DNA from 3 places in the Arthrobacter sp. NPDC057259 genome. Region 2 is predicted to be linked to each of the others. Evidence: riboswitches for the same ligand, from Rfam matches in the RefSeq annotation. Region 2 holds a riboswitch; each other region holds the start of a gene.
The links. A riboswitch is a leader RNA that binds a small molecule or an ion and turns the genes downstream of it on or off. The one in region 2 is predicted to bind cyclic di-AMP.
Positions count from the first base shown of each region.

Region 1: another riboswitch for cyclic di-AMP. It lies ahead of ACFUCU_RS01855 (NlpC/P60 family protein); the one in region 2 lies ahead of ACFUCU_RS03640 (family 16 glycosylhydrolase).
Region 3: another riboswitch for cyclic di-AMP. It lies ahead of ACFUCU_RS13720 (NlpC/P60 family protein); the one in region 2 lies ahead of ACFUCU_RS03640 (family 16 glycosylhydrolase).

Region 1 is NZ_JBHUYA010000001.1:381,746-388,097, forward strand. It holds gene arsB (ACR3 family arsenite efflux transporter) at 1-521, shown strand, start outside; gene ACFUCU_RS01830 (arsenate reductase ArsC) at 545-961, shown strand; gene ACFUCU_RS01835 (FAD-dependent oxidoreductase) at 964-2,358, shown strand; gene ACFUCU_RS01840 (GNAT family N-acetyltransferase) at 2,355-2,870, shown strand; gene ACFUCU_RS01845 (DNA alkylation repair protein) at 2,911-3,549, shown strand; gene ACFUCU_RS01850 (hypothetical protein) at 3,578-3,850, opposite strand; cyclic di-AMP (ydaO/yuaA leader) riboswitch at 3,963-4,157, shown strand; gene ACFUCU_RS01855 (NlpC/P60 family protein) at 4,160-4,921, shown strand; gene ACFUCU_RS01860 (dihydrofolate reductase family protein) at 4,976-5,602, opposite strand; gene ACFUCU_RS01865 (cupin domain-containing protein) at 5,612-5,989, opposite strand; gene ACFUCU_RS01870 (DUF5129 domain-containing protein) at 6,074-6,352, opposite strand, start outside.
Region 2 is NZ_JBHUYA010000001.1:762,420-768,771, reverse strand. It holds gene ACFUCU_RS03650 (MFS transporter) at 1-738, shown strand, start outside; gene ACFUCU_RS03645 (class II glutamine amidotransferase) at 767-1,636, opposite strand; gene ACFUCU_RS03640 (family 16 glycosylhydrolase) at 1,689-2,753, opposite strand; cyclic di-AMP (ydaO/yuaA leader) riboswitch at 2,760-2,910, opposite strand; gene ACFUCU_RS03635 (ABC1 kinase family protein) at 3,081-4,790, opposite strand; gene ACFUCU_RS03630 (PadR family transcriptional regulator) at 4,796-5,335, opposite strand; gene ACFUCU_RS03625 (polysaccharide deacetylase family protein) at 5,440-6,352, opposite strand, start outside.
Region 3 is NZ_JBHUYA010000008.1:92,560-98,911, reverse strand. It holds gene ACFUCU_RS13750 (alpha-mannosidase) at 1-252, opposite strand, end outside; gene fdhD (formate dehydrogenase accessory sulfurtransferase FdhD) at 339-1,226, opposite strand; gene ACFUCU_RS13740 (molybdopterin-binding protein) at 1,383-2,756, opposite strand; gene ACFUCU_RS13735 (DUF6457 domain-containing protein) at 2,753-3,037, opposite strand; gene ACFUCU_RS13730 (molybdenum cofactor guanylyltransferase) at 3,048-3,695, opposite strand; gene ACFUCU_RS13725 (HNH endonuclease) at 3,732-4,232, opposite strand; gene ACFUCU_RS13720 (NlpC/P60 family protein) at 4,488-5,249, opposite strand; cyclic di-AMP (ydaO/yuaA leader) riboswitch at 5,516-5,709, opposite strand; gene ACFUCU_RS13715 (M23 family metallopeptidase) at 5,822-6,352, opposite strand, start outside.

The sequences.
Region 1 (6,352 bases), 380 kb from region 2:
TCTCCTTCTGGGCCATCACCGGCTCGGTGCTGGTGTTCCTCGGAATCCCGCTGCTGGCCGGATTCCTCACCCGCACCATCGGCGAAAAAGCCAAGGGCCGCGACTGGTACGAGGGGGCGTTCCTGCCGAAGCTGGGCCCCTGGGCGTTGTACGGCCTGCTCTTCACCATCACCCTGCTGTTCGCACTTCAGGGCGGCACCATTACCTCCCGGCCGCTGGACGTTCTCCGGATTGCCCTGCCGCTGATGGTCTATTTCCTGGTGATCTTCGGCGCCGGGATGGCCATCGGCAAGGGCCTCGGTCTGGGATACGGCAAGACCACCACGCTCGCGTTCACGGCCGCCGGCAACAACTTCGAACTCGCCATCGCCGTGGCAATCGGGACCTTCGGCGTCACCTCCGGGCAAGCGCTCGCCGGCGTCGTCGGGCCCCTGATCGAAGTTCCCGTCCTGGTGGCACTTGTCTACGCCGCCCTCTGGGCCCGCCGGCGTTACTTCACCCCCCGCACCCTTTCCGCCTAACCCCGCACACTCAGGAGAATCGCATGAGCACCGAAACGGCCAAGAAGCCCTCCGTCCTGTTCGTCTGCGTCCACAACGCCGGACGCTCCCAGATGGCCGCCGCCTTCCTCACCACCCTGGGCAAGGGCGAGATCGAGGTCCGTTCCGCCGGATCAGCGCCCGCGGACAAGGTCAACCCCTCCGCCGTCGAGGCCATGGCCGAACTCGGCATCGACATGTCGGCCGAGATCCCCAAGGTCCTCACCACCGAGGCCGTCAAGGAATCCGACGTCGTCATCACCATGGGCTGCGGCGACACCTGCCCGATCTTCCCCGGCAAGCGCTACGAGGACTGGGAACTCGCCGACCCGGCCGGCAAGGGCGTGGAGTCGGTCCGGCCTATCCGCGACGAGATCAAGGCCCGCATCGAGGAACTCATCGCATCCCTGAAGGAGGACTGACCATGGCCGTCACCGGATCCCTTCCCGTCGCCATCATCGGCGCCGGTCCGGTAGGACTCGCCGCCGCGGCGCACCTGCTCGAGAGGGGCCTCGAACCCGTGATTTTCGAGGCCGGGGCGGCCCCGGCCGATGCCATCCGGCAGTGGCGCCACATTCGGCTGTTCTCGCCGTGGCAGTACAACACCGACCCGGCGGCCGTGCGGTTGCTCGACGCCGCCGGTTGGGAAGCGCCGAAGCCGTCGGGTCTGCCCACCGGCGGGGATCTCATCGACCGGTACCTGGAGCCGCTGGCCGCGCTGCCCGCCATCGCCGGGCGCCTGCACGCCGGTGCCCGGGTCACCGCCGTCACCCGTGAGGGACTGGACAAGACGCACAGCCGGAACCGCGCCGGTACGCCGTTCCTGCTCCGGATCGAGGAGTCCGGGGGCGGCACCCGCGAGGTGCGGGCCGCCGCCGTCATCGACGCCTCCGGCACCTGGTCCACCCGCAACCCGCTCGGCACCTCCGGCCTGCCGGCCCGCGGCGAGCCGGCCGCCACTGCCCGGATCTCTCCGCCGCTGCCGGACGTGCGGGGCCGCGACCGTGAAACCTTCGCCGGCCGCAGCGCCGTCGTGGTCGGTTCCGGACACTCCGCCGCCAACACCCTGATCCACCTCGCCGACCTGGCGGCCCAGGAGCCCGGCACCCGGATCCTCTGGGCAATCCGCGGCGCCTCCGCCGCCAAGGTCTACGGCGGCGGAGACGCCGACGGCCTCGCCGCCAGGGGCCTGCTCGGCAGCCGGCTCCGCGGCCTCGTCCAGGACGGGACCGTGCAGCTGCACACGCGGTTCGGCATCGCCGCCGTCTCCCTGAACGGCACCCAGGTCACACTCACGGCCACCGACGGGCGCACGCTCAGCGCCGACGTCGTGGTCCCCGCGACCGGCTTCCGCCCGGACCTGGACGTGCTGCGGGAGCTCCGGTTGGACCTTGACCCGGGCGTGGAGGCGCCGCGGCAGCTCGCGCCGCTGATCGACCCGGAGTTCCACTCCTGCGGCACCGTGGAACCGCACGGGGCGCGGATGCTGGCGCATCCGGAGGAAGACTTCTACATCGTGGGCATGAAGTCCTATGGCCGCGCCCCGACCTTCCTGCTCGCCACCGGCTACGAACAGGTCCGTTCCGTGGCCGCGGCGCTGGCCGGCGACCGGGAGGGGGCGGACACCGTCCACCTGGAGCTGCCGGAGACCGGGGTTTGCTCCACGGACATCGGCAGCAGTTGCGATGCGCCCGCCACTGCCGGGACGCCCGCCGCAGCCGGGGCAGGCGGCGGCTGCTGCACCGCCCCGGAGCCGGTTCTCCTCGGTTTTCCCACGGGACTGCTGCACGGGCGCAGCGGCCTAGCGGACGCCGGATGAGCGCCGGGGCGGGCCTCCGAATCAGGAACCTGACTGCCGCGGACTGGCCCGCCGTCCGGGAGATCTGGGCCGAGGGCATCGCCACCGGCCACGCGACCTTCGAATCGGAACCTCCATCGTGGGAGCGCTTCGACGCCGGACGCCGCCCGGACGTCCGTCTGGTGATGGAGGACGACGGCGCCGTGCTCGGCTGGGCCGCCGTCTCGCCGGTGTCCTCCCGTCCCGTCTACCGCGGCGTGGTGGAACACTCGCTCTACCTCGCCGCCGCCGCGCGGGGCCGCGGCCACGGTGCGCGGCTCCTCGCTGCGCTCATCAGCCGCTGCGAAGAGGCCGGCATCTGGACCATCCAGTCGACCATCTTCCCGGAGAACACCGCCTCCCTGGCCCTGCACGAACGCCTGGGCTTCACCGTGGTGGGAACCCGGCGCCGGATCGGCCTCATGTCCTACGGGCCGCTCGCCGGGCAGTGGCGGGACACCGTCCTGATGGAGTACCGCAGCCCGGACCGCTAGTCGGACATGGGGCCCACGGCCGGTGCGGAAGAATGGGACGGTGAGCGAGGCCGGTGACTTCATAGACGCGACACTGCAGCGTGAGAGTTCCTGGCAGCGCGCCGAAGCCGGACAGGACCGCTTCGGGCCCGGGCTCTCTGTCTACGGCGCCTCCGTTGGCGCCGTCCGGGGCACCGTCCGCGATGCGCTCCGCCGGCACCGGGAACTGGACCGGGACGGTCTCACCGCGCTCAGTTCGGAACTGTGGGCCGTGCCCGTGTTCGAGCGCCGCCTGGCCGCCGTCGTGCTCCTACAGTCGGCCCTGCGGCACCTGGACAACTCGGACCTGACCCGGATCGAGGGCTTCCTCCGCGGCGCGCACCTGCCCGACCTCGCGGACCCACTGGCGGTTGACGTGGTGGGGCCGCTCATCGCTGGGCTCGACGGGCAGGCCAGGACCCGCGCCGAAGCCGTCCTTGACCGGTGGCTGCGCGACCCCGACCCCTGGCTGCGCCGCGCGGCCCTGCTGGCACCGCTGCGGGAACTCCGAAAGGGCGCCGGGGACTGGGCACGGTTCCGGCGCCGGGCGGCCCTGGCCCTGGCCAACGGCACTGCGGACGGTACGGCGGACGGCGGGGCGGCGGAGATCGTGAGGGACGCCGTCGAGCGCGTCGAACGGGAAGCGGGCGGCGAAGCCTAGTGATATCCGGTGCGCGAAGCGGCGGGACTCAGGCGGGGCGGCGCTCAACGACGGCGTAGGCCTTGCCGTCCAGGAACTCCCAGTCCGTCACCACCATGAAGCCCAGCGCGTCCACCCGGTCGTTCAGCACGTGCAGGTCGAAGCCGCCGTCGCGCGGCTCGGCATCCCAGGTGGCGACGTGGATCTCCTTCCCCTCGAGAACCAGCAGCTCGGTGTTCACGTCGAAGTCTTCCTGCGGCTGATCACTCAGCTGGCAGATCGCGACACAATGGGGATTCATCGGATCCTCCGCTCGGGACATGGTGGGATCATCGTAGCCCCGCCGGGACGCCTCTGCCGTTACCTTAATGTGACATTCGGGAGGATGGCCGTTACCGTGGAAGGGTGCCCGTTGGTTTCCGAGACGGGCACCCCCGGACCGATTGCCTAACTCTGCCGCGGTCCAGGGCATCCTCGCAACCAGCTGGCAGAGACGGGGAAACCAATCGCGACCTGCCCACGGGCGGGTCTTGGGGTGAAGCCGCGCAGTGTCCGCCCAGACGGACCCGCGGCCGGGTGTCTCCCATCCGAATCCGACAGCTCACCTCGCAGGCTTTGGGAGAGGTACATCATGACTTCACGCTCTACTGACGCGCGCCCCGGCACCACCGCAACTACCGGTCGGGGTGCCGCCTTCGCCGCGGCGACCGGCACCGTGGGCCGGCAGGCCGCCGTCGTCCTCGCAGCCTCCGGCCTGGTCCTGACCAGCGGCATGGCGGCCAACGCCGCCGGCAACGTCCCCGCCGAACGGGAGTCCGCACCCGTCTCGCACGCCGACGTCGCCGGCAAGGTTACCGCCCCGGTGACCGCCGACTCCGCCGTGCAGATCAGCTTTGACCGCCCGGCCGTGGCCACCACCCCGGCGCCCGTCGTAGAGGCCCCGGCTCCGGCACCTGCCGCCGCGCCCGCCGTCGTCAAGGCCCCCGTGGCCCAGGTCCCGGCCGCCCCGGTGGCGAAGGTGACCGTCCAGGCCGCCGCACCGGCGCCGGCTCCGGCCGCCGCCCCCGCCGGTGGCGTCAACGCCGCCATGCTTTCCGCCGCGTACAGCCAGATCGGCATCACGCAGGATTGCACCGCCATGGTGGAGAAGGCGCTCGGCGCCGCAGGCATCCCGGTGGGCGACCTCGGCCCGCAGCAGTTCCTCAACTACGGCAAGGTCGTCTCCGACCCGCAGCCGGGCGACATGATCGTCCAGTCCGGCCACGTCGCCATCTACGCCGGCAACGGCCAGGCGATCAGCGGCGGCATGAACGGCTCCAACCAGACGATCGTCCACCCGCTGTCCTGGCTGACCGCCACCGGCGGCGTGACCTTCGTCCGCGCCGGGGCCTAACCCGCGCGTTCAGCAGTAACGTTCAGTAGTACCGGGCCGGCGCCCGGCAGCCCCTCACGGCTGCCGGGCGCCGGTTTCGTTGTCTGAGGTTTTGTCGTCTGCGCTCTGGTCCGCCGCGTCGGGATTCGCCGCGTACCGCAGGAGGACCACGCCGTTGCGGAACGTCCGGGTCTCCAGCAGCGTCAGGTCGGTTGGCGCGGCGGCGGCCTTGAATAGCGGCGTTCCCCGGCCCACCAGCACGGGGTGGACGTAGATCCAGTACTCGTCGATCAGCCCGAGCCGGCGGAAGGAATCGGCCAGCTCCGCCCCGCCCAGGGCCAGGTCGCCGCCGGGGGCGGCCTTGAGCGCCCGCACCTGCCCGGCGTCGACGTCGCGCACCACCGTGGTGTTCCAGCCGGCCTCCGGCAGGGTGCGGGAGTAGACGTACTTGGGCATCTCCCGCCAGATGGCGGCGAAGTCCGCGACGGCGGGCGGGCAGTCCGGGTCCTGGTCCGCCGTGGGCCAGAACCCGGCCATCAGCTCGTAGGTGACCCGGCCGTCGAGGAAGGCGCCCATGGTGCGCAACTGGTCGTTGAAGTGCTCGTGCAGTTCGGCATCAACCCGGTGCCAGCTGAGGTCCGCGTGCGGGCCCTCCATGAAGCCGTCGAGGGAGACCTGGAAGGACAGGATGATCTTCCGCAAGGATCCATCCTATCCGCCGGGCTTCGCGTAGCCCGCGGCGCTGACGAATTCGATCCCCACGAACGGATCCCCGCCCTCGACCCACGCGTCGTGCCCCGGCGGGATGGTGTAGGAGTGGCCGCCGGCGATTTCCGCCCGGTTGCCGTCGGTGGTCTCGACGGTGAGTCTGCCGGAAACACAGAAGCCGACGTGGCTTAGCTGGCACATTTCGGTGTGGACCACCGGTTTGATGCAGTCGGACCAGCGCCAGCCCGGCTGGAACGTGAAACGGCCGATTGTGTAGTCGTCGAGGGTGACGATATCCACCTCGGTCTTGTCCGGGCGGCGTTTTTCGTCCGGCATGTCATGGGACTTCACCTGCAACTGGGAAACAGCAACAGCAGGCATCGCTCTGCCTCTTTCCTTAGGGAATGGTAACTACGGACAAGGCCTACGATCCTCGCTTGCGCAGGGGTTGTCGATACGGTTTTCCTAGAAGCTGGAGGAGCTTCCGGAGCCGGAAAAGCTGCCCCCGCTGACTCCGTACCCCGTGGTGCCGCCCCGGGCCGAATTGATGCTGGTCACCCCGGTGGTGAAGCCGGAGGAGAACGCGGGAACGGAGAAGAAATAGGTGGACGGGTAGACCGTGCCAAGGATGCTGGGCTCGTAGCCGGGCCGCTTCCTGCCGCCCGTGCCGGACCGGGCCTCTTCCATCTCCCGGCGCATCAGCCGCGCCTCCCGTTCGGTGCGGGCGAAACCCTCGATCACGGT
Region 2 (6,352 bases):
GCGCTGCTGGCCGTCTTCGTGCTGGTGGAACGCCGCGCGGCCGAGCCCGTCCTGCCGCCGTGGGTGGTCTCCCGCCGGCTGCTGGCGACGACGGCGCTGGTTTCCTTCGGCGTCGGCGCCGTCATGCTGGGCCTGACCTCCTACGTGCCGACCTTCCTCGAGGGGTCCATCGCCACGTCCCCGATCCTGGCCGGGCTCGCCCTGGCGGCACTGACCATCGGCTGGCCGATCAGCGCCTCCCAGTCCGGCCGCTTCTACCTGCGCCTGGGCTTCCGGACCACCGCGCTGATCGGCATCAGCATCACCGTGGTGGGGACCGCGGTGCTGGCGTTGACCGCCTCCTCGCCGAGTGTGCTGCTGGTCGCGGCCAGCTGTTTCATCGTGGGGCTGGGCCTGGGGCTCGTCGCCACGCCCACGCTGATCGCCGCCCAGTCCAGCGTGGAATGGAACGAACGCGGCGTGGTGACCGGCACCAACCTGTTCGCCCGTTCGATCGGCAGCTCGATCGGCGTGGCGGTCTTCGGCGCCGTCGCGAACGCCATCTACGCCGGGTCCACGGGCGGGGACACCAACCCCGGGACCGTCGTCACGGCCTCCGGCGCGGTGTTCCTGGCGGTGCTGGTGGGCGCGGTGCTGACGGTGATCGCCGTCGTCGCGATGCCCGCCACGGGCCGGAAGCCCGCCGAGCAGGCCCACGCCGGTGACGCCGCGGATTCCGCGGTGGCGGAGCGCAGCTAGGCGCCTTGCTTGTTAGAGGCGGGGCTGGCTAGGGACGCTGCGAGGCGGCGGCCTCGGGGCTGAGATCCGAGAGGTCGAGCCGGTGCCGGGGCCCGTCCGGGAACGGAAACGTGGACGTGACTGCCAGGTCCGGGCCCACCCGCAGCATTTCCCCGGGGGCCAGCGCACGCCAGCCGGGGTCGTGGTCCATCGGCTCGGTGGCGATCAGCACCTGCGGCCCGGCGGCGAGGTCCTCGCTGCGGGCGTGGATGCGGTGGCTGCGCGCCTCCAGCGGCGCGGCCGGGCCGTGGATCCGCCCGGGATCGCGCTCCAGCAGGTGCAGCTCATGGGTTTCCGGGTAGCGCAACGCCCACAGCTCCGTGCCCGTGGTGACGATCAGGTTCAGGCTGAGCACCGGCAGTTCGGCGGCGGCCCAAGCCACGGCGCGGGTGATCCCGGTGCCGACGTCGCCGTCCGCCCGCCGGGTTTCGGCGGTGATCAGGGCGAAGAGGCGTTCGCTGTCCGTCTGCCCGAGGACCAGGTCGGCGACACCGAGCTCCGCGAGCCGTGCGTCCAGCCGGTCCAGGCCGCCGAACGCGCCGTTGTGCGCGAACAGCCGCCCGTCCTGCTCGAAAGGGTGCGTGTTGGCCACGGTGTGGGCGCCGGTGCTGGCGTAGCGGACATGCGCGAGGAACGTGGTGCTCCGCAGGGTCCTGGCCTCCCGGGCGAAGGCGTGGTCCTCCCACGCCGCGAGCGGCTGTTTCGCCACGTGCGGCTGTCCGAACTCGTCGAAGGTGCCGATGCCCGCCCCGTCCGGCTCGCGCCGGCTCTGGACGGACAGGCTGTCCGGCGCGTCCAGCAGCCAAAATGTGGCGCGGACCGTTCGGGCGCCGGCGTGGAGCCCGAACAGTCGGCACATGGTGGCTCCTCCGTGGTTTACGCGGCGTTATGGGAGCCAGTGTACGTCCGGGCTACTGCCAGGCGCGGACGTAATCGACCAGGACCTGCGACGCCGGGCCGTAGGCCGGGTTGGTCGAGGAGGCACCGACGTTCAGGACCAGGTATTGCGGGGCGTTGCCGTCGTTGGTCGGGTAGGACTTGACCTTGACGCCGTCGAAGTAGACGTCCGAGGAGCCGGCCATCCGGTGCAGGCCGAAGGTGTGGTACTCGTTGGCCCAGTTGCCTCCCACGCCGCCCTGGTTCTGGGCGCCGCTGGTGGAGTGGTAGTTGACCGTCATCTTGGCCTTGAGGACCTCGGCGATGTCGTTCTCGCCGGTGGCGGGCCAGGACTGTCCGGTGGACCAGAATGCCGGCCAGTTGTAGAGGCCGTTGGCGTTGCCGGGGAACTTGATCCGGGCCTCGACGTAGCCGGTGGTGAACTGGTAGCCGGTGCCGGCGCCGCCGCGGGGGTTGGAGGAGACCAATGCACCGGAAGTGGCCGACGCCAGGTTCAGGACCAGGTTGCCGTTGCTGACCGAGACGTTGGCAGGGCTGGTGCTGACCTTGTTCATGGTTCCGCAGCCGGGCGCGAACCAGCAGGCGGCCCACTTGTTGGTATCCAGGCCGGCGCCGTTGAAGTCGTCGTTGAAGGCCAGGGACCAGTTGCCGGGGACACCCAGGGGAGCGGGGCCGCCGGTGGAGGCTACGGCCAGGGCGGGTGCCGGGGCGGCCTGCACGGCTGCGGGGGCGGGGGCCGCCGCCGGGGGAGCGGCCTGCGCCGGTGCGGGGGCCGCCGTCGTCGCCGGGGCGGACGGGGCTGCGGCCGCGGTGCTGGCCGGTGCGGCCGCGGTCGCCGACGGCGAGGCCGGGGCGGAAGCGGGGGCGGCCTGGGAGACCTCCGACGCCTGCGCCTGGGTCAGGCTGTTCAGGGTGGCCTGGCCGAGTGAACCGAGGCCGACGACGGCGACGGCCGCCGCGGCGGCGAGGGACAGGACGCGGGGGGACTTCAGCCGAAGGGCGGTGCGTCGAAGGGGGGAAGGAGCGGTCTGGTCACGACGGCGCGCGGGGGCGCACGTCTGATCCTGGGGTGCAGACATGGAAGGTATACCTCTCAACGCCTGCGGAGTTAGCTGTCGGGTTCGGATGAGGTCATCCGGCCGTGGGACACCACGGCTTCACCCCGAGGGCAGGCCAACGCCATACCCGGGACACTCGGGTCCCCCGCCTCTGCCTTATATCTAGCGGATCCCGGGCGCGGCAGAGCTCAGCGACGCACGGAATTGGGACCAACGTTGACGGTCCACCCGTCGACCGTACGGCATCGAGCCGGTTAATCACAATTAAGTAACGGCAGTCACCGGCCTCCGCGTGGCGGCTTGAGGTGCGACGGCGTCCGGGGGCGGGTTTAGGGAACAAAGCGGCGGTCAGGGTCCGCGGCGTCCCGGCAAGGCGGAATGCAGCAGCGGGAGCACGGAGACGGCCAGGAGCGCCGTTCCGAGCACCGGGTCGTCGTGCCGGAGGATGGCGCCGGCGATCAGCAGGGCGGCGAAGAGGACGGCGGACACCGCGCGGCGCACGGTGCGGTCCAGCCGGGCCACCTGGCGCTCCAGCCGGGGGTTGCCCACGGTCAGGGAACCCTCCTCGGCGCGCGCCGCCAGCCGGTCGAGGCGCTGCGGCAAGCGGAAGGCCACCGCCGCGGCGTCGAAGACCTGGCGGCCGGCGTCCTGCAGGAGGTTTCCGCGCTCCTCGCGCAGCAGCCGCGCCGCGTACGGCTCCACCGAGTCCCAGAGGTTGAAGCGCGGGTCGAGGGAACTGCACACCCCGGAGGTGAGCGACATCGCCCGGATGATGAGCAGGAAATTCTCCGGGACCTGGAACGGCAGCGAGCGGACCAGTTCGCCGAACTCGTTGGCGAAGGCCAGGAACTCCCGCGGGTCCACCTCGCGCAGTTCGGCGAAGCCCATGCCGCCGAAGCGGGTGAACAGCCGGGACATGGCACGCTCCAGTTCGGCGGTATCCGCCGTGGGCAGCAGCACCCCGATCTCGCCGATCGCCGAGACCAGGCCTCCGCCGTCGCGCGCGGCCGCCGCGATGAGCAGCTTCCGCAGCCCACTCCGGGTGCCCGGGGGCACCTCGCCCATCATGCCGAAATCGATGAACGTCAGCCGCCATGGCAGCCCTCCGGCGCCGGGGGCCGGGGTGACGAAGATGTTCCCCGGGTGCGGGTCGGCATGGAAAAACCCGGTGGTGAAGAGCTGGTCGAACATTACCGATGCGAAGACCGGAGCCACCTCCACGGGGTCGATCGCCGCGGCGCGGAGGCCCTCCGTGTCCGTGATCTTGATGGCGGTGACGTCTTCCAGGGTCAGGACCCGGCGGGTGGTCCGTTCCCAGGCGACGCGGGGGACCGCCACCCGCTCGTCGCCGGCGAAGTCGGCGTCGAACCGCTCGGAGTTGGCCGCCTCCTGCAGGTAGTCGACCTCCTCGAGGCTTGTCTGGGCGAACTCCTCCACCAGGGACGGCATGTCCGCCCGGTCCGAGACCAGTCGGAAGTGGCTCAGCCAGCCGCCCACCCGGCGCAGGGCGGCCAGGTCGACGTCGACGATCGCCTCGATCCCGGGGCGCTGAACCTTCACCACGACGCCGCTCATGCCGGCATCCTCCGCCGCCGCGGGCAGCAGCGTCGCGCGGTGCGCCTGCCCGAGGGACGCCGCGGCGATGGGCGTCTCCTCGATGACGGCGAAGATGTTCTCCAGCGGTGTGCCCAGTTCCGCCTCGGCCAGGTCCCGGATGGCCGGGAACGGGACCGGGGGAACCTCGTCCTGGAGGTCCTCGAGTTCCCTGGTAATCTCCGGCGGGAGGACGTCCAGGCGCGAGGAGAGGAACTGGCCAACCTTGATCATCAGGCCGCCCAGCTCCACGGCCAGGGCGCGGAAGCGCCGGGCGAAGCGGATCATCCGTCGGGTCCGGCTGCGCTCGGTGACCCGGCGCAGGCCCAGGCGGGGGAGCAGCAGCTCGTACCACCAGGTTACGGCGAGGTGCCAGGCCGCGAAGCGCAGGATCCGCCGGTAACGGGCGCGGGTGCTCCCGGTCCCGGCCGCCGGGTCCGCCCGGGCCCGGCCAGCCTCCGCCACCCGCGTCAGTCCTGGGCCAGGATCGAGTACAGCCGGCGCCGCGCCTCGTCCAGCACGGCCACGGCCTGCTTGACCTGCTCGGGCGTGCCGGTGCGGCCCACCTGGGATGCCGCCTGGGCCAGCTCGATGCCTGCCTTCGGCAGTGCCCCGAAGCCGGGACCCTGGTCCGCGTCGGCGGACTCCCAGGGAGCCGAGGTGCCGCCGGAGACCTCGTCGCGGCCGGCGTCCGTCAGGGAATAGATCTTCCGCCCGTTGGACTCCTCGGCGCGGATCAGGCCCTCGTCGGCCAGCAGCTGCAGGGTCGGGTAGACGGAGCCGGCGCTCGGCTTCCAGCTGCCGCTGCTGCGCTCCTCGATCTCGCGGATGATCTGGTAGCCGTGCATGGGCCGCTCCGCCAGGAGCGCCAGTACGGCCGAGCGGACTTCGCCGCGGCCGGCGCGGCTGCCGGTGCGCTTTTCGAAGCGTGAACGCAGGTCCTCGACAGCCTGCCACATGCCATCAAAGCTGGGGGCGCCGAAGCCGCCTATCGGGTATGAGTTACGCATGGTGCTCTCCTCCAAGGGTTCGCTAACGATACTTAACGATACGTCCCGATATGCGGAAACAACAGGGTTGCGCTGTGGGCGATAGGGCGACGGGGGTGGGAGCCTCAGGCGGCTGCGGGCCGGGGGAGGTGGACGAAGACCTCGCCGCGCTGCTTCATCGCATCGAGGGCGCGGGCCAGGCCGGCCGCGGTCCCGCCGGCGGGGTGGTTGCCGTGGGAGATGACGATGTCCCCGGCGTGTGCGCCGGAGATTTCCTTGGCCACTGCCGAGGCGGGGAGCGTCGCACCGGCGTCGCCGTTGACGGAGAAGCCGACGGGCGTGACCCCGAGGGCATGCACGATCTGGGCGGAGACGTCGTCGAGGTAGGCGGTCCCTGGCCGGAAGAAGAGCGGGCGCTTTCCGGTGAGCTCGGCGATGCGGGCGTCGTTGGTCATGATCTCGTCGTAGACCTCGCCCGGGTTGCGGGTGCCCGGGATGTTGTAGGCGCTCTTGCCCGAGACGGACAGCGGCCGGTGTGAGGTGCCGTGGTTGGCGAGCTCGAAGAGGGGGTCCGCGGCCAGTTCCGCGGCCAGGGACGCGTTGGCGGCGATCCAGCGGTGGTTGAGGAACAGGGTCGCCGGAACGCCGTGGCGGCGTAGCTCGGTGAGGACGCCGGTGTCCGCGGCGTTCCCGCCGGGGCCGCCGCAGAAGTCAAACGTCAGGGCGACGCCGGCGGGCGCGGTCAGGCGCGACAGCACACCCGGGGCGGCAAGCCCCCAGTAGCCGGCGGTGCGGTGGGAAAAGGCCCCAATGACCTGGTCACGGGACGGGGCACCCTGTGGCTGGGCCGTGGCCGGGACCGGGGCGGGCTGCGCGTCGGCGCCGGCCGTCTCCACCAGAGGCCCGTCGGCCGGAGTGGCGTCGGGCCCGCTGAGATCCTTCGGGCGGCTGTCCTGCGGCAGCGCCGCCAGGCCCCCGAGGGAAAGGGCGGCGGCCGCCACCAGGAATGACCTCCGGTCAGGGGTCCACGCCACGTGC
Region 3 (6,352 bases), on a different contig from region 2:
CGCGCTGCCCCAGGTCTCCGGCACCTCGCCTTGGAGCCGCAGCCAAGTGGTGGACCACGGGCTGCCCCAGGGCGCCCCGGGGTCCTGCGGGGTGAAGTCCTGCTGCAGGGCTTCGAGGGCCGGGACGGGTTCCCCGGGCGCGGTCCAGCTGCTCAGGCGCAGCGGCACGGTGCGGGGGTAGATGGCCGGAACGATGCGTTCGCGCACGAAGCGGTCCAGCCGGACTTCCGTGAGACGGCGGTCGTCGTGCACAGTGAACCTCTTTTTGCTCGGGTGCGGAGGAGCCGGGCGCCGGCCTGAATCCAGTCGTTGGATTAATCTACGTGGGCCGCGGGGGCTTAAGCCAGCCGTCCGGTTGAGGGGAGGGCGGCCGGCACGCCGATCCGTTCGTGGCCGGCGTACACGTTCAGGCTGGTGCCCCGGCTGAAGCCCGCCAACGTCATCCCGCTGGCTTCGGCGAGTTCCACGGCCAGGCTGCTGGGTGCGCTGACGGCGGACAGGACGGGAATTCCGGCGAGCGAGGCCTTTTGCACGAGTTCGAAGGAGGCGCGGCCGGAGACTTGCAGGACGGTGCCGCGCAGGGGCAGCAGACCCTCCCGGAGTGCCCAGCCCACCACCTTGTCGACGGCGTTGTGGCGGCCGACGTCCTCGCGGAGGCAGAGGAGCTCGGCGCCGCCGTCGTCGGAGATGCGGAACAGCCCCGCGGCGTGCACGCCGCCGGTGGCGTCGAAGACCGCCTGGGCCTCACGCAGCCGGTCCGGGAGCGCGGCCAGCGTCTCGACGGGCACGGCCAGCGGGTCGCCCGCGGGGCTGAAGTGTGAGGACTTCTCGACAGCCTCGATCGAATCGGTGCCGCAGATCCCGCAGGAGCTTGAGGTGAAGAAGTTCCGTCCGGTGTCGGGGCGGACGACGTCGGGCCGGAGCTGGGCTTCCACCACGTTGAAGGTCTGCACGCCGTCTTCGTCCTCGCCGGCGCAGAAGCGCAGCGAGACGAGCTGGTCGGCGGACCAGATGATCCCCTCGGAGACCAGGAACCCGGCCACCAGGTCAAAGTCGTTGCCCGGGGTGCGCATGGTCACGGAGAAGGACGTGCTGCCCAGCCGCACCTCCAGTGGTTCCTCCACCGCCAGCACGTCCTCGCGGTACCGGACCGGGAACTCACGTGCCTGCGGCGAACCGTCCAGGACAAACTTGTGCACTTTGCGGCGTTGCGTCACGCGGCCCATTCGGTACTCCTCATCAGCGGTGCGGTGGGGCGGCCCGGCCTGCGGCCGGTTCCCGCCCCTGGATCCATTCTGAACTCGGCCGTGGTGCCAGCCAAGCCGGCACCAGTGGTGCCAGCCGAGCGGGCGCCAGCCACGCCGGGCTCCCTCTGGCTGGTGTCAGCCAAGCAGGGCGCTCCAGTCGACCGGACCGTTGCCGGCCGGTTTCTTCGGGGTGCGCCGGGCGGCGGGTTTCGGTGCGGGCTTGCCGGCGTCAGGCTCGGGCAGCGGCCGCCCCCAGGGCAGCGCGAACGCCGGGACCGGTTCGCCCAGCTGCGCACCGTGCGGCGGGACCACCAGGACCCCGTCGGCGGCGGCCAGTCCGCGCATCATGCCGGGGCCGGTGTGCTGTGCCGGGGAGGCCATGCCGTAGACCATGCGGAAGGGCATTAGCCGGGTGCGGCCGGGATCGGCGTCGATCATCGTGCCGCACGGGACCTCCGTGACGGGCGGCGGGGGCCGGTGACCCAGCGCGGCCAGGAGTGGTCCGCCGATGGTGGAGAGCGCCATCATGGCTGCGAGCGGATTGCCGGGCAGCCCGATGATGAAGCGTCCGTCGGGCAGTTCGGCGAGGACTGCGGGGTGCCCGGGACGCATCGCGATGCCGTCGATCAGCAGCCTGCCGCCCAGCTGCTCGACGGTGCGGCGCAGGTGGTCGGTCCCGGACCGGCCGGTCCCCCCGGTGGTGATGACGACGTCGGCGGGCGGGGTGTCCTCGTCGTCGCCCACGGGTTCGGGGTCCTCCAGGGCGGCGAGCCATTCCCCGTCCCCGTCACCGATCTTGATCTCTCCGGCGGGGACGCCGCCGAGCAGGTCGACGACGGCGGATAGCTGGGGGCTGAAGGTGTCCCGGACCTCCCCCGGCTGTGGCACGCCGCTGGCGACCACCTCGGAGCCGGTGAAAACCAGGCGGACCACCGGTTTCCCCAGCACGGGCAGCGCGTCATGGCCGGCGAGGGCGGCGAGGGCCAGGTGGGCCGGGTTGAGCACGGTCCCCTTGGGGATCAGGACCTCACCCTCGGCCGCTTCCTCGGCGGCTTTGCGGATGTGGTCGCCGTTGCGTGGCTCCCCCGGCTTCGCGCCGCCGCCAAGCTTCAGCACCGGCAACTGGTCCTCGTCGGGGCCGATCACGCCGCTCTCGCTGCGGAGGACGGCTTTCGCGCCGGCCGGGATCAGCCCGCCGGTGACGATGGGACTGGCCTGGTGCGGGGCGAGGCGCTGCCCGGGTTCGGCCAGGATCCAGGGGCCGCTGCCGTTCACCGCCCAGCCGTCCATGGCCGAGGACGCGTAGTGCGGCATGTCGTGCAGGGCGGTGACGTCGGCGGCGAGGGTGCGGCCGAGGGCGCGGCGCAGGGCCACCGGGGCCGGCGGGATCGGGCTGGCGCAGTCGAACGAGAGCTCCCGGGCTTCCTGCCAGGTGTGGGCCAGGTGCCGGTGCGCGGCGGGCTCGGTCCCGGCGTCGTCGGCGTCGTCGCGGGGTGGCTCGGACGTCATTCCCTGGGGGCCTCGGCGGCGTATTCCTTGGCGAGTTTCCGCGCGACGCCCATGGCGGCGCGCATGGAGACCTCGTCGGTGGCCTGGCCGGTGCCGGAGGCCAGCCCGGCGGCGAAACCGGCGATGAAGGTGGTCAGCGGTGCGGCCGGGCGGACCACGGAGTGCGCGGCAACCCCGGCGAGTCCCAGTACCTCGTTGATGTCGATGTCGACGCCGTCGAGCTCGAGGGCCTGGAGCAGCGCGCGGCACCAGTCCTCGAGGGTTTCGTCCTGGCTCTTCACGGTGGGCCTTTCATGTCGTATACGGGCGGCCGCTTCCGTTCCCGGCCACGCCGGGACACGCGACCCCCAGGGCCTGGGCGTCCGCCCAGGTGTCGACGTCGTCGGTGGACCCGGGCGGCACGGGAACCGTCCGCAGGTCCAGACTAGCAAGCAGGCCGAACAACGATCCGCCCTCCAGCGTGCCGCGCCGTGCCGCGTCCGCCACCGATCGTTGTAGCCCGGCCGTGTCATAAAGACCGGCCAACGGCTGGATCCGGCCGTCCGCGGAAACGGCGACACTGCCATCCGAGCCGGGCTGCGCCCGGGAACGGTCGACGAAGAGGGCGGGGACGGCGTCGGCGACCAGCGGCATGTCGCAGGCCAGAACCAGCGTCAGCGGCGCGGGGTTTCGGCCGGCCGCTCCCCCGCCGGCGAGGGCTTCGAGCCCGGCGGCCAGGGCTGCCGCGGGTCCGGCGAAGGGCGGGTCTTCACGGCACAGGAGGACTCCGGCCGGGCGGGCGCCGGCTTCCGGGCCCACGACTGCAACCCCCTGCGCCCCGGCCGCAGCGAGCAGCGACCGCTCCAGCAGGGTATCCCCGCGGAAGCGGAGGGCGGCCTTGGGGGTTCCGCCCAGCCGGGAGGACCTGCCCCCGGCGAGGATGACGGCGTCGAATTCCACCCGCCCAGCCTAGCCGCCTGCGGGCGGCCGGCGGTGCTAGTGCGCGGATTCCGGCAGCAGGAACGGATCCCATGCGGGGGTGGGCTTCTCCAGTTCCTTGATCTGCCAGATGGTGCCCTTCGGCGGACCGGGAGTGAAACCGAGCTTCCAGCCCATCTCGGCCGGGGTGTGGTCGCCCTTGACGTTGTTGCAGCGCAGGCAGGCGGCCACCAGGTTCTCCCAGGAGTCGGCGCCGCCCCGGGACTTGGGCTGGACGTGGTCGATGGTGTGGGCCGGTTTGGCGCAATACGCGCACCGGTGGCCGTCCCGGCGTAGCACTCCGCGACGGCTGACCGCGGTCACGGTGTTGTAGCGCGGACGGATGTAGCGGTTGAGCAGGATGACGCTCGGCCGGCCGAGGATGTCCTGCGGCCCCACCACCGGGTCGTCCCCCTCGGCCACGACACTGGCCTTGCCCGTCAGCACGAGCACCAGTGCCCGGCGGAAGGTCACTACCGCCAGCGGTTCATAACCAGCATTCAGAACGAGTGTGCGCATCCGCATCCCTCTTCACGGCCGCACCCGCCAGTGGCACGAGGGCCGGCTGCCCTCTGCATGGTCAGGCTAAGGATCGACATCACAAGAGTAAACACGGGTGGCCCGGATTACCGAATTTCGGGCCCCAGGGCATCCGTGGCGGAACCCGGGCCGGTCTGGCGCCGGGGCCTTCCGGCGCGAGCCCGAGGGGTTAACAGAAAAGGACCCCCGCCGGTGGCAGGGGTCCTTTTCGAAGCTTCGCGGGAAGCGGGGGTCTTAGCCGCCGACGCGGATGAAGACCGGGCCGGAACCGACGTTGACGCTGTAGAGGGCGGTGGTGCCGCCGTTCCAGCCGCCGTGGACGGCCATGCCGTTGCCGACGTAAACGGCGATGTGAGCCATGCCCATGCCGCCGTTCTGGTAGTACGCGAGGTCACCCGGCTGCGCTTCGGCGGCGCTGACGGTGCGGCCCAGGGACAGGTAACCTGCCGGCCAGCCGTGGTAGTGGATGCCGACGGCGGCCAGGGCGTTGGTGGCCAGCATGGTGCAGTCCTGGGACACGCCGATCTGGGCGTAAGCGGCGGCGGCGATCGAGGCGCCCATGCCGCTGGTGGCGGCCGGAGCCTTGGTGGCGACGGACGCGTTGACCGCGGTGCCGGCGGCCGGGGTGGCTGCGGCGGTGGTGTCTGCTTCCTGCACCTTGACGACGGGCTTCGGGGCCTCGACGACTGGGGCGGCCGCGGTAGTCACAGCAGGCTTCTCGTAGGAGATGGCGATGCTGGAGGCCGCCGAGATGGTGGCCGGAGCGGTGGACTGAACCTCGGTGGCGGAAGCAGAGGTGGATTCGCGCTGAACGTTGGTCTCAGCGGCGTTGGCCGCGATACCGCTGGTCAGGACCAGGCCGGAGGCAGCAGCGATAACCGCGGCCTGGCGACCCATGCCACCGGCGTTGTCGCCGACGGCCTTGGCAATGACAGCCAGCGAGTTGGTCTTGGTGACCTCCGCGCGGTGGCGTGCAATGGTTGCACGAGTAGTCATTTAGTTCTCTCTTTCGTGATCCTTTGTGTCCGCGCTCTTGAACAGGCGGGACTAAGGACGCTCCGGCATCTTGGGGGTACGCCGGATCGCCCCGAAACGGGTTTCTTTAGCGAAGGGTGTACTGCGAAGACGCGCCAAAAGCAGGAACTGCATTGCGTGAACCATCCCGGGCGCCGGCAAGGGCAACGCGGTGCATGGTAATCAGCGGGCTCGACTGAGCCTCGCCGGCGCGAAAACGCGCAGCATTGTGGCGTGAAGACACGAAAGTAGCCTCTCCCAATGCCTACGAGGTGAGCTGTCGGATTCGGATGGGAGTCACCCGGCCGCTCCGCTTCCTGGGAAGCTTTGCGACTTAACCCCTAGGCCTTCTTGCGAAGACCAAAATTGGTTCCCCCGCCCCTGCCAGACGATGTCATGCGAACGGACCTTGAGCGGTGGCAGAGTTAGGCAATCCACTCAAGAGCGCCAACTTCGGTGAAGTTGGCGTGCTTCATACGGTACAACAGTTCGGACTCAATGTCACATTCAGATCACGGCGTGTCACGGAAGTGTGAGCATTGCGAAGGGCTCTTCTAGAGCCAGCCCAGCGGATCAACGACGTCCCCATTGACCATCACCTCGAAGTGGAGGTGGCAGCCGGTGGAGGCACCGGTTGTTCCGCTCATCGCTATCACATCGCCACGGGAGACCTTCTGGCCGACGTGGACGCTGGATGACGACAAGTGGTTATACGTGGTCTCCAGGCCATTGCCATGGTCGACCACAATCCGGTTGCCGCCCCCGTAGGGGTGCCAGCCGGAGAAGGTTACGGTGCCGCTTGCTGCGGCATGGACGGCCGTCCCGCACTGGGCGGCGTAGTCCTGGCCGCGGTGGAATTCGCCCACCGCGCCGGTAATGGGGCTGATCCGGTAACCGAAGGGCGAAGCCGTGATCATGGTGTCCAGCGGGGCGCCGAGCGTCCCCGCGGATGCGGCGCGGGTGATGGAGCCGACGGATTGCGCGCTGAGCAGCTGCTTGAGCTTGCCGTCCGGGTCGCCCTTGGTGGTGACGGCGGTGCGGTTGAAGTCGATCTGGGCCGCGGCGGCCTTGACCTCGGGCTGGGC